DNA from 2 places in the Agaribacter flavus genome. Region 2 is predicted to be linked to the other one. Evidence: predicted binding sites of a transcription regulator. Region 2 holds the regulator's gene; the other holds the start of a gene.
What was found. The regulator NrdR, encoded in region 2, represses ribonucleotide reductase genes. The targets are predictions, from matches to a motif close to AAACACNANATNTNGTGTTT.

Region 1: the regulator NrdR is predicted to act here: its motif matches at 2,433-2,452, upstream of nrdA (class 1a ribonucleoside-diphosphate reductase subunit alpha).

Annotation. Positions count from the first base shown of each region.
Region 1 is NZ_JBHRSW010000014.1:284,470-288,901, forward strand. Features, by position in the region: gene gyrA (DNA topoisomerase (ATP-hydrolyzing) subunit A) at 1-1,235, opposite strand, end outside; gene ubiG (bifunctional 2-polyprenyl-6-hydroxyphenol methylase/3-demethylubiquinol 3-O-methyltransferase UbiG) at 1,540-2,298, shown strand; gene nrdA (class 1a ribonucleoside-diphosphate reductase subunit alpha) at 2,617-4,432, shown strand, end outside.
Region 2 is NZ_JBHRSW010000017.1:44,311-48,742, forward strand. Features, by position in the region: gene ACFOHL_RS10710 (riboflavin synthase) at 1-565, opposite strand, end outside; gene ribD (bifunctional diaminohydroxyphosphoribosylaminopyrimidine deaminase/5-amino-6-(5-phosphoribosylamino)uracil reductase RibD) at 569-1,708, opposite strand; gene nrdR (transcriptional regulator NrdR) at 1,727-2,179, opposite strand; gene glyA (serine hydroxymethyltransferase) at 2,323-3,582, opposite strand; gene lpxD (UDP-3-O-(3-hydroxymyristoyl)glucosamine N-acyltransferase) at 3,725-4,432, opposite strand, start outside.

The DNA.
Region 1 (4,432 bases), on a different contig from region 2:
GTTGCGACAAGTGCTTTTTTCGCTTCTGATGGACTCGGAGATTTTTTGATTAGCTCAATCACGGGATCAATATTCACCAACGCGATTGCTAAGCCTTCAAGTATATGTGCTCTGTCGCGAGCCTTGCGCAATTCGAAAACGGTTCTTCGCGTAACGACTTCTCGCCTATGCAGAACAAATGACTCCAGCACTTCTTTGAGGTTAAACACTTTAGGCTGGTTTTTGTCTAAGGCCACCATGTTAATGCCAAAAACAGTTTGTAATTGGGTGTTAGCATATAAGTGGTTAAGCAAGACTTCTGCAGACTCGTTGCGTTTGACTTCAATGACAATGCGCATACCGTCTTTATCGGACTCATCACGCAATGCAGCTACGCCTTCTACTCTTTTTTCTTTGACTAGTTCGGCAATTTTCTCAATCAGTCTTGCTTTGTTTACCTGATAAGGAATTTCATGAACAATGATGGTTTCTTTGCCATTTTCCTCTTGCTCAATTTCTGCTTTTGCACGCAGATAAATCTTTCCTCGACCCGTTTTATAAGCATTGATAATACCCTGTCTTCCACTGATAATCGCCGCAGTAGGGAAATCTGGTCCGGGGATATGCTCAATAAGTTCTTCAAAACTAATATCTGGGTTTTCAATTAAGGCTATACAACCGTTGATTACTTCGCTTAGGTTATGCGGAGGGATGTTTGTAGCCATACCCACAGCAATACCAGATGAACCATTCACCAGTAAATTGGGCACTTTTGTTGGCAACACATCTGGAATATGCTCAGTGCCATCGTAGTTGGGCACAAAATCAACGGTTTCTTTGTCCAAATCGGCTAATAATTCGTGGGCAACTTTTGCCATGCGAACTTCTGTGTATCGCATTGCTGCAGCAGAGTCGCCATCCACTGAACCGAAATTACCCTGCCCATCCACAAGCATGTAGCGCAATGAAAAAGGTTGAGCCATACGAACGATTGTATCGTAAACGGCTGAATCACCGTGCGGGTGGTATTTACCAATAACGTCACCGACGACACGCGCTGACTTTTTGTAGGGTTTGTTGAAATCGTTTTTTAGCTCATTCATCGCAAACAAAACACGGCGATGGACAGGCTTTAGACCATCTCTAACATCGGGAAGTGCACGCCCTACGATTACGCTCATCGCATAATCTAGGTAACTGTTTTTTAACTCTTCTTCGATATTAATGGGGGAAATATCTTTGGCATTGTCAGTCATAAACTGCATGGTCCTTGTTTATGTAATCAACCTTTTTAAATATGACACAAAAGCTTTCTTGGTTTTGGCTTTCATTTTGCGTGATTTGATACTTTACGGCATCAGCTCACAGTAGGCTTTAACAATATTTAGGCCTTACTTTGTCCAGTCAAGTTGTTACTTTGTTATTATCACCTTTTTTAACATACGGATAGTAACACAAAACTTACAAAAAAATGTAAATTTTCCATCTGCTATTCGTATTCAGGATCAAAAAGTGCAACAATACCAAGGCCTTGAATCTATGCCTGAAGCGGAGTAAAAAGTGAACGATTTGTCAAATTTCAATCAATCTGAAGCAAATGTAGATGCTGAAGAACTGTCGAAGTTTGCGGAACTTGCCAGTCAATGGTGGGATCCTAATGGAGAGTTTAAATCACTTCACGATATCAACCCACTTCGCGTTGACTTTATCGAAGAACAAGCCGACGGGCTATTCGGAAAGTCGCTTATCGATATTGGCTGTGGAGGCGGGATTTTGAGTGAAGCATTAGCGCAAAAAGGTGCCAAAGTAGTAGGAATAGACATGGTAGAGGCATCATTAGACGTGGCTAGACTGCATCGTTTAGAATCTGGTGTTGACGTCGAATACGCACTGAGCACAGCTGAAAATTATGCCGATAACAATGCTGGGCAATTCGATGTTGTCTGTTGTTTAGAAATGCTGGAACATGTCCCTTCGCCCGCTTCTATAGTAGATGCAGCTGCCAAACTAGCAAAGCCTGGCGGACTTTTAGTATTTTCGACCTTGAATAGAAATCCAAAGTCTTGGCTACTGGCTATCGCGGCTGCTGAGTACCTCTTTGGGATGGTTCCCAAAGGTACACATGATCACAAAAAATTTATAAAGCCCAACGAATTGGTCTCCATGATCGAAAACGCAAACCTAGTCGTCAGTGATATGACAGGCTTGCATTTCAATCCGATCACCCAGCAGTATTTTCTGTCTAATAACAATGTAGATGTCAATTATTTTGTTGTGTGTAGAAAACCAATGCTTAATTGTGCAGTAAACAACCCTTAGCAATAAACGAAAAAAATAAAAATAATTTAATAGAAGACGTAAAAATAACTTGCAACAATTGTATTACAATTCAATTCATCCGTTTAAGGTTAGCTGCTACTAACAAAAAATTGCGATAACAGTATTAGAGGCTCAACCACTATATATAGTGGTTGCAAAGCGGATAAAGACTCATTATCTTGTGTCATACTACTTCAACACTTACGTACAAGAGCTAGTTTACTTTGCGTTTTGTGTCGCGCTTAAAAATTAATAACAAATCAGTTGCTGAGTCACTTTGCTGCTTGCGAAAGGCCTCACAATAAGAGCATAAAAATAATGAATAACGATCTTTTAGTTACCAAAAGAGATGGTAGTCAAGAAGCCATCGACCTCGACAAAATTCATAAAGTGGTGACCTGGGCCACTACTGGCCTCGAAAATGTCTCAGTATCTCAAGTAGAAATCAAAGCTCAGATTCAATTTTACAACGGGATAAAAACGGAAGAAATTCACGAGACACTAATAAAGTCAGCCGCTGATTTAATATCAACTGATACACCTGACTATCAGTATATGGCTGCGCGATTAGCCATTTTTCACTTGCGCAAAAAGGCATATGGACAATTCGAACCCCCCGCTTTATATGACCATGTAAAGTCGCTTGTCGAAAAGAAAAAATACGATGAACATTTGTTGACTGACTATACAGCTGAAGAGTTTGCTGAAATGGAGAGTTTTCTTGACCATCAGCGCGACATGAACTTTAGCTATGCTGCAGTCAAGCAACTTGAAGGCAAGTATTTAGTTCAAAACAGAGTAACAGGTGAAATTTACGAAAGTGCGCAGTTTTTGTATATATTGGTAGCCGCTTGCTTATTCGCAAAATACCCCAGCGATACTCGTATGGATTATATTCGCCGTTTTTACGATGCGGCATCGAGTTTTAAACTGTCCTTACCTACGCCTATCATGGCTGGAGTGAGAACACCGACTCGCCAGTTTAGTTCATGTGTACTTATTGAAACAGGTGACAGCTTAGATTCAATCAATGCCACAGCCAGTGCAATCGTGAAATATGTTAGCCAACGCGCTGGTATTGGTATAAATGCAGGAAGAATACGCGCATTAGGTAGTCCCATTCGAGGTGGCGAAGCTTTTCACACTGGGTGCATACCTTTTTATAAATATTTCCAAACTGCGGTTAAGAGCTGTTCTCAGGGCGGCGTAAGAGGTGGAGCCGCAACCTTATTCTACCCTATTTGGCACTTAGAAGTAGAAAACTTACTGGTATTGAAAAATAACCGTGGTGTTGAGGAAAACCGCGTAAGGCATCTTGATTATGGCGTACAGTGCAATAAGCTGATGTACACGCGTATGATTAAAGATGATTACATCACTTTATTTAGTCCTTCAGATACGCCTGGCTTGTACGATGCATTTTTCCAAGACCAAGACAAGTTTGAACAACTATACGTGCAATACGAGAACGATGACAGTATTCGCAAGAAGCGCATAAAAGCCATAGAACTCTTTAGTTTGTTTATGCAAGAACGAGCTAGTACCGGGCGCATTTATCTACAAAATGTCGATCATTGCAATACGCATAGTCCTTTTGACGCGAGCGTTGCACCCGTTAGACAAAGTAATTTATGTTTGGAAATTGCTTTACCCACTAAGCCACTCAAAAATGTTGATGATGCAGAAGGCGAAATAGCCCTATGTACCCTTTCTGCTTTCAACCTTGGTAAAATTGAGAGCTTAGACGAATTTGAAGAACTCGCCGAATTATCTGTACGCGCGTTAGACAGCTTGCTCGATTATCAAGATTACCCTGTACCTGCCGCGTTATCCGCGACAATGGGCAGAAGAACGCTCGGCATAGGTGTGATCAACTTTGCCTATTACTTGGCTAAAAATGGCGTTAAATATTCTGATCACAGTGCAAATGGCCTTATCCATAGAACCTTTGAGGCTATGCAATACTATTTATTAAAAGCCTCTAACAAGCTTGCAAAAGAGAAAGGGGCTTGTCCTAAATTTAACGAAACGACTTACGCAAAGGGCTTGCTACCTGTTGATACTTATAAAAAAGACATCGACAAGATATGTGATGAGCCACTTCACTATGACTGGGAGAGTCTGCGTAAAGAGA
Region 2 (4,432 bases):
AACGCGCCACGAGGTCTACTTCTAGGTTTACTCTCGTACCCGCTTTGTAATCTCCAATTGTGGTCTCTTGCAAAGTGTGTGGAATCAGCCAGAGCATAAATGCTGCTCCTTTCACTTGATTCACAGTAAGGCTGACACCATCCACCGTAATTGATCCCTTGTGAGCAATATATTTTGCAAGCTCGTCTGGTGCTTTTACCCAAATTTCGACGTAACGACTGTGATCGGTAACGGATACCACTTCACCCACACCATCCACATGCCCAGACACAATATGTCCACCAAATCGGGTATCAGGACGCATGGCCTTTTCCAAGTTGACGCTACTGCCAGTTCGATAATGAGCAAATCCGGTATGCTTGATTGTTTCTTCGGACACATCTGCAGCGTAATAATCTGCTCCAACATCAACAACCGTCAAACAAACGCCGTTTGTGGCAATGCTATCCCCGAGTTTTACATCTGACATATCGAGTGTATTTGTATTTACAACTAAACGAATATCCGAACCATTATTAAATAATCGCTTAATTGTGCCTTTTGCTTCAATAATTCCAGTAAACATAGATTAAGATCTGTCGGTCTTGTTTGTTGAATCCAATTTGATTCTATATTTTACATCATTACCCACGCGAGTAATGCTCGAAAATGGCGCCGATATTGCTTTTTTTAAATCAGTCAGTTCAGGTAATACTAACAAATCTCTACCTTTATCACCCAAAATAAGGGGTGCCTGATATACAATGAGCTCATCTATCAAACCTTCTGACAAAAGAGCGCCACACAAGGACGCGCCAGCCTCCACCCATACCAAGTTAATGTGCTCTTCTATCGCTAAGTACTGCAATGCTTCATGTAGGTCTACGTGCTCACCAACTGATTTTATTTGGTGTTGCCGTGTACCGGGTAAGGATACAAGAGATTGATTTTCTTTGAGATTAAATACCAAATTCTGGTTTCCGTCCTTGAATAACTGAAATTGTGACGATAGTCGATTCTTGCCATCAATAATGACTCGAAGAGCTTGTTTTCCTCTGTAGTTAAAAGCACTTTGAGTGGCTGGTTCTAAGCTGTCACTTCTTACTGTTAATCGAGGGTCGTCGCTTATTACCGTATTGGCACCAGTTAATATGGCACACGCTCTTGCTCGCTCAACTTGCACATCCTCGCGAGCGGCTTCGCTTGTGATCCATTGGCTCTTACCATTTGCTAAGGCAGTTTTACCATCCAAACTACAAGCGAGTTTAGCAATGAGGTATGGGCGTTTTTTTTGCATTCTATTGAAAAAAGCGACATTGACTTTTTTGGCTTTTTGCTCGAGCACGCCAAGCGTCACATTGACATTTGCGTCTTTCAGCATGTTCACACCTCGGCCAGACACCAAAGGATTGGGATCTGTGCAGGCTATGACTACCCTTTGGACGCCCGCTTCGATCAGTGCCTGCGTGCAAGGTCCAGTTCTCCCCGTGTGCGAGCAGGGCTCCAAGGTTACGTATACATCGGCACCTTGCGCATTTTCTCCTGCTGAACGTAAGGCATGTATCTCTGCGTGAGGCTCACCCGCCTTTTTATGGTAGCCCTCACCGACTATTTTGTTGTTTTTAACAATTACACAACCAACTTGAGGGTTTGGCGTAGTCGAATACTGGCCTTTCTTTGCTAAAGAAATAGCATAGGCCATATATTTGGCATCATCGATTGCGTTCATACACACTTATTGCCTAGGTTAGTCATCTGATAAACGTGCAATTTCTTCGCCAAATTCTTTAACATCTGCAAATGAGCGATACACTGAAGCGAACCTTACATATGCAACCTTATCTAACATCTTCAAGTGTTGCATGATAAGTTCCCCGATAAACTCGCTTTTTAACTCTCTCTCACCAGTTGCACGCAAAGCTGATTTAATTTGATTGATGCATTTTTCGATTGATTCTGCGCTAACAGGACGCTTTTCCAGTGCCCTCTCGATACCGGCTCTAAGTTTATGTTCATTAAAAGGTTCGCGAGTGTTATCGCGTTTAATAACCCCGGGAAGCACAAGCTCTGCCGCTTCGAAGGTGGTAAAACGCTCGTTACACACTGTGCATTGGCGTCTTCTGCGAACCTGCGCGCCATCGGATACCAAGCGAGAGTCAATCACCTTGGTCTCTTGCTGTGAACAAAATGGACAGAACATTAATCGCTCCAATAAAAAACAAAAGAGTCGGAACAAGTCCGACTCAACACTTTTGGCTCAAGCAATCTTTCCTTTACGAGCAATCATTCTGCATTCTGTTAGACTACTTGTACGCTTACGCCCCTTTTTAATAACGCGCAGAGTTACTCACTGTATACAGGGAAAGACTCACACAAAGTCACCACTTCTGACTTTACTCTCTCAATGACACTATTGTCACCCATGTTGTCTAAGACGTCACAAATCCAAGTGGCTACTTGTTTTGATTCCGCTTCGCCAAATCCTCGGCGAGTGATCGCTGGGGTACCAATACGCAATCCACTTGTTACGAATGGAGAGCGTGGGTCATTTGGCACTGAGTTTTTGTTAACAGTAATGTTAGCCGAACCTAAGGCAGCGTCAGCATCTTTACCCGTAATATCTTTATCTATTAAATCTAGTAAAAATAAATGGTTATCTGTGCCATTAGAAACAACTTTGTACCCACGCTCTTGAATAACGGCGACCATCGCTTTTGCATTTTTTAATACTTGCGCCTGATACGTTTTGAACTCATCAGAAAGGGCTTCTTTAAAAGCCACTGCTTTGGCAGCAACAACGTGACATAGCGGTCCACCTTGATTGCCAGGGAAAACTGAGCTGTTTAGCTTTTTGTAAATAGTTTCGTCACCACAAGCAGAAATTATTAGTCCGCCTCGTGGCCCGGCGAGTGTTTTATGTGTTGTAGTCGTCACAACATGAGCGTGAGGGACTGGGCTAGGATAAACCCCCGCGGCTACCAAGCCAGCAACATGAGCCATATCAACTAAAAGATAAGCACCGACTTTATCCGCAATTTCTCTAAAACGCGCCCAATCAACAATTCCAGAATAAGCCGAAAAACCACCGATAATAAGTTTTGGTTTGTGCTCCAACGCCAGCGCTTCAACCTGCTCGTAATCAATCACCCCTGTCTCAGGATGTAGACCATATTGCACAGCATTGTATGTTTTACCCGAAAAGTTAACGTGTGCGCCGTGCGTCAAATGCCCACCATGCGCAAGGCTCATGCCGAGAACAGTGTCATTGGCTTCAATTAAGGCCATAAAAACCGCTGAATTAGCTTGAGAGCCAGAATGAGGCTGCACATTCGCATAGTCAGCGTCAAACAATGTTTTAGCACGCTCAATGGCTAGCTGTTCAGCAATATCAACATATTCACAACCGCCGTAATAGCGCTTGCCGGGATAACCCTCAGCATATTTATTTGTTAACTGAGAACCTTGAGCTTCAAGCACACGTGGACTGCAGTAGTTTTCAGAAGCAATCAACTCGATATGATGCTCTTGGCGCTGCGTTTCCTTTTCCATTGCAGCCGCTAATTCAGGATCGAATTCTGCGATGGTCATTTTGCTTGATAACATAAGGTCTCCTTGGGCAGACAGAAATTTCTGATACAGAACATAAAAATCGCGTGTATTTTAGCCCAAAAACTAAATTTGTATAGGCTTACTTAGGAATATCTTAGCCAAAAACTGTAAATTAAAATGCAGCAAAAATGTAAGACTATTTAGTGGCTTTTTCTAATAATTTCACTCGCTCATAGAGTTTATCGATAGAGCGCAGTTTAACTGTGTTTCGCTGCCAGTCTTTATTGGGAGCAGCAGGGATGCCAGAGGAGTATACGCCTTTCTCTTTAATACTCTTTGTTACCATAGAAGCCCCCGTAATTTGCACACCATCAGCGATGCTTATGTGGCCATTGATTGCGCATTGACCCGCAATAACCACATACTTGCCAATATGAGCACTACCCGCAATCCCCACACCACCGCATAAACAGCTGTGATCGCCAATAATAACGTTGTGCGCGATATGCACATGATTATCTATAATGCAGTTTTTACCAATCACTGTATCGTCAAGCGCACCGCGATCAATACACGAATTAGCACCAATTTCGGTGCGTTCGCCCACTAACACGCTGCCCACTTGAGGGATCTTCACCCAATTTCCAGCATCGTTTGCATAACCAAAACCATCGCTACCCACAACCGTTCCACTATGAATCGATACCTCGTCGCCCAATATTACATGATGATAAATCGTTACATTAGCACGCAATTTAACCCCACGGCCTAATTGGCTCCCTTTCCCTATGTAAGTATTTGCGCCAATCTCACAGTCATCACCAATCTGCGCTCCATCGTCAATTACAGCCCCTTCGCCGATGGCAACATTTTTTCCTAGCTTCACAGTACTGGCAATCACCGC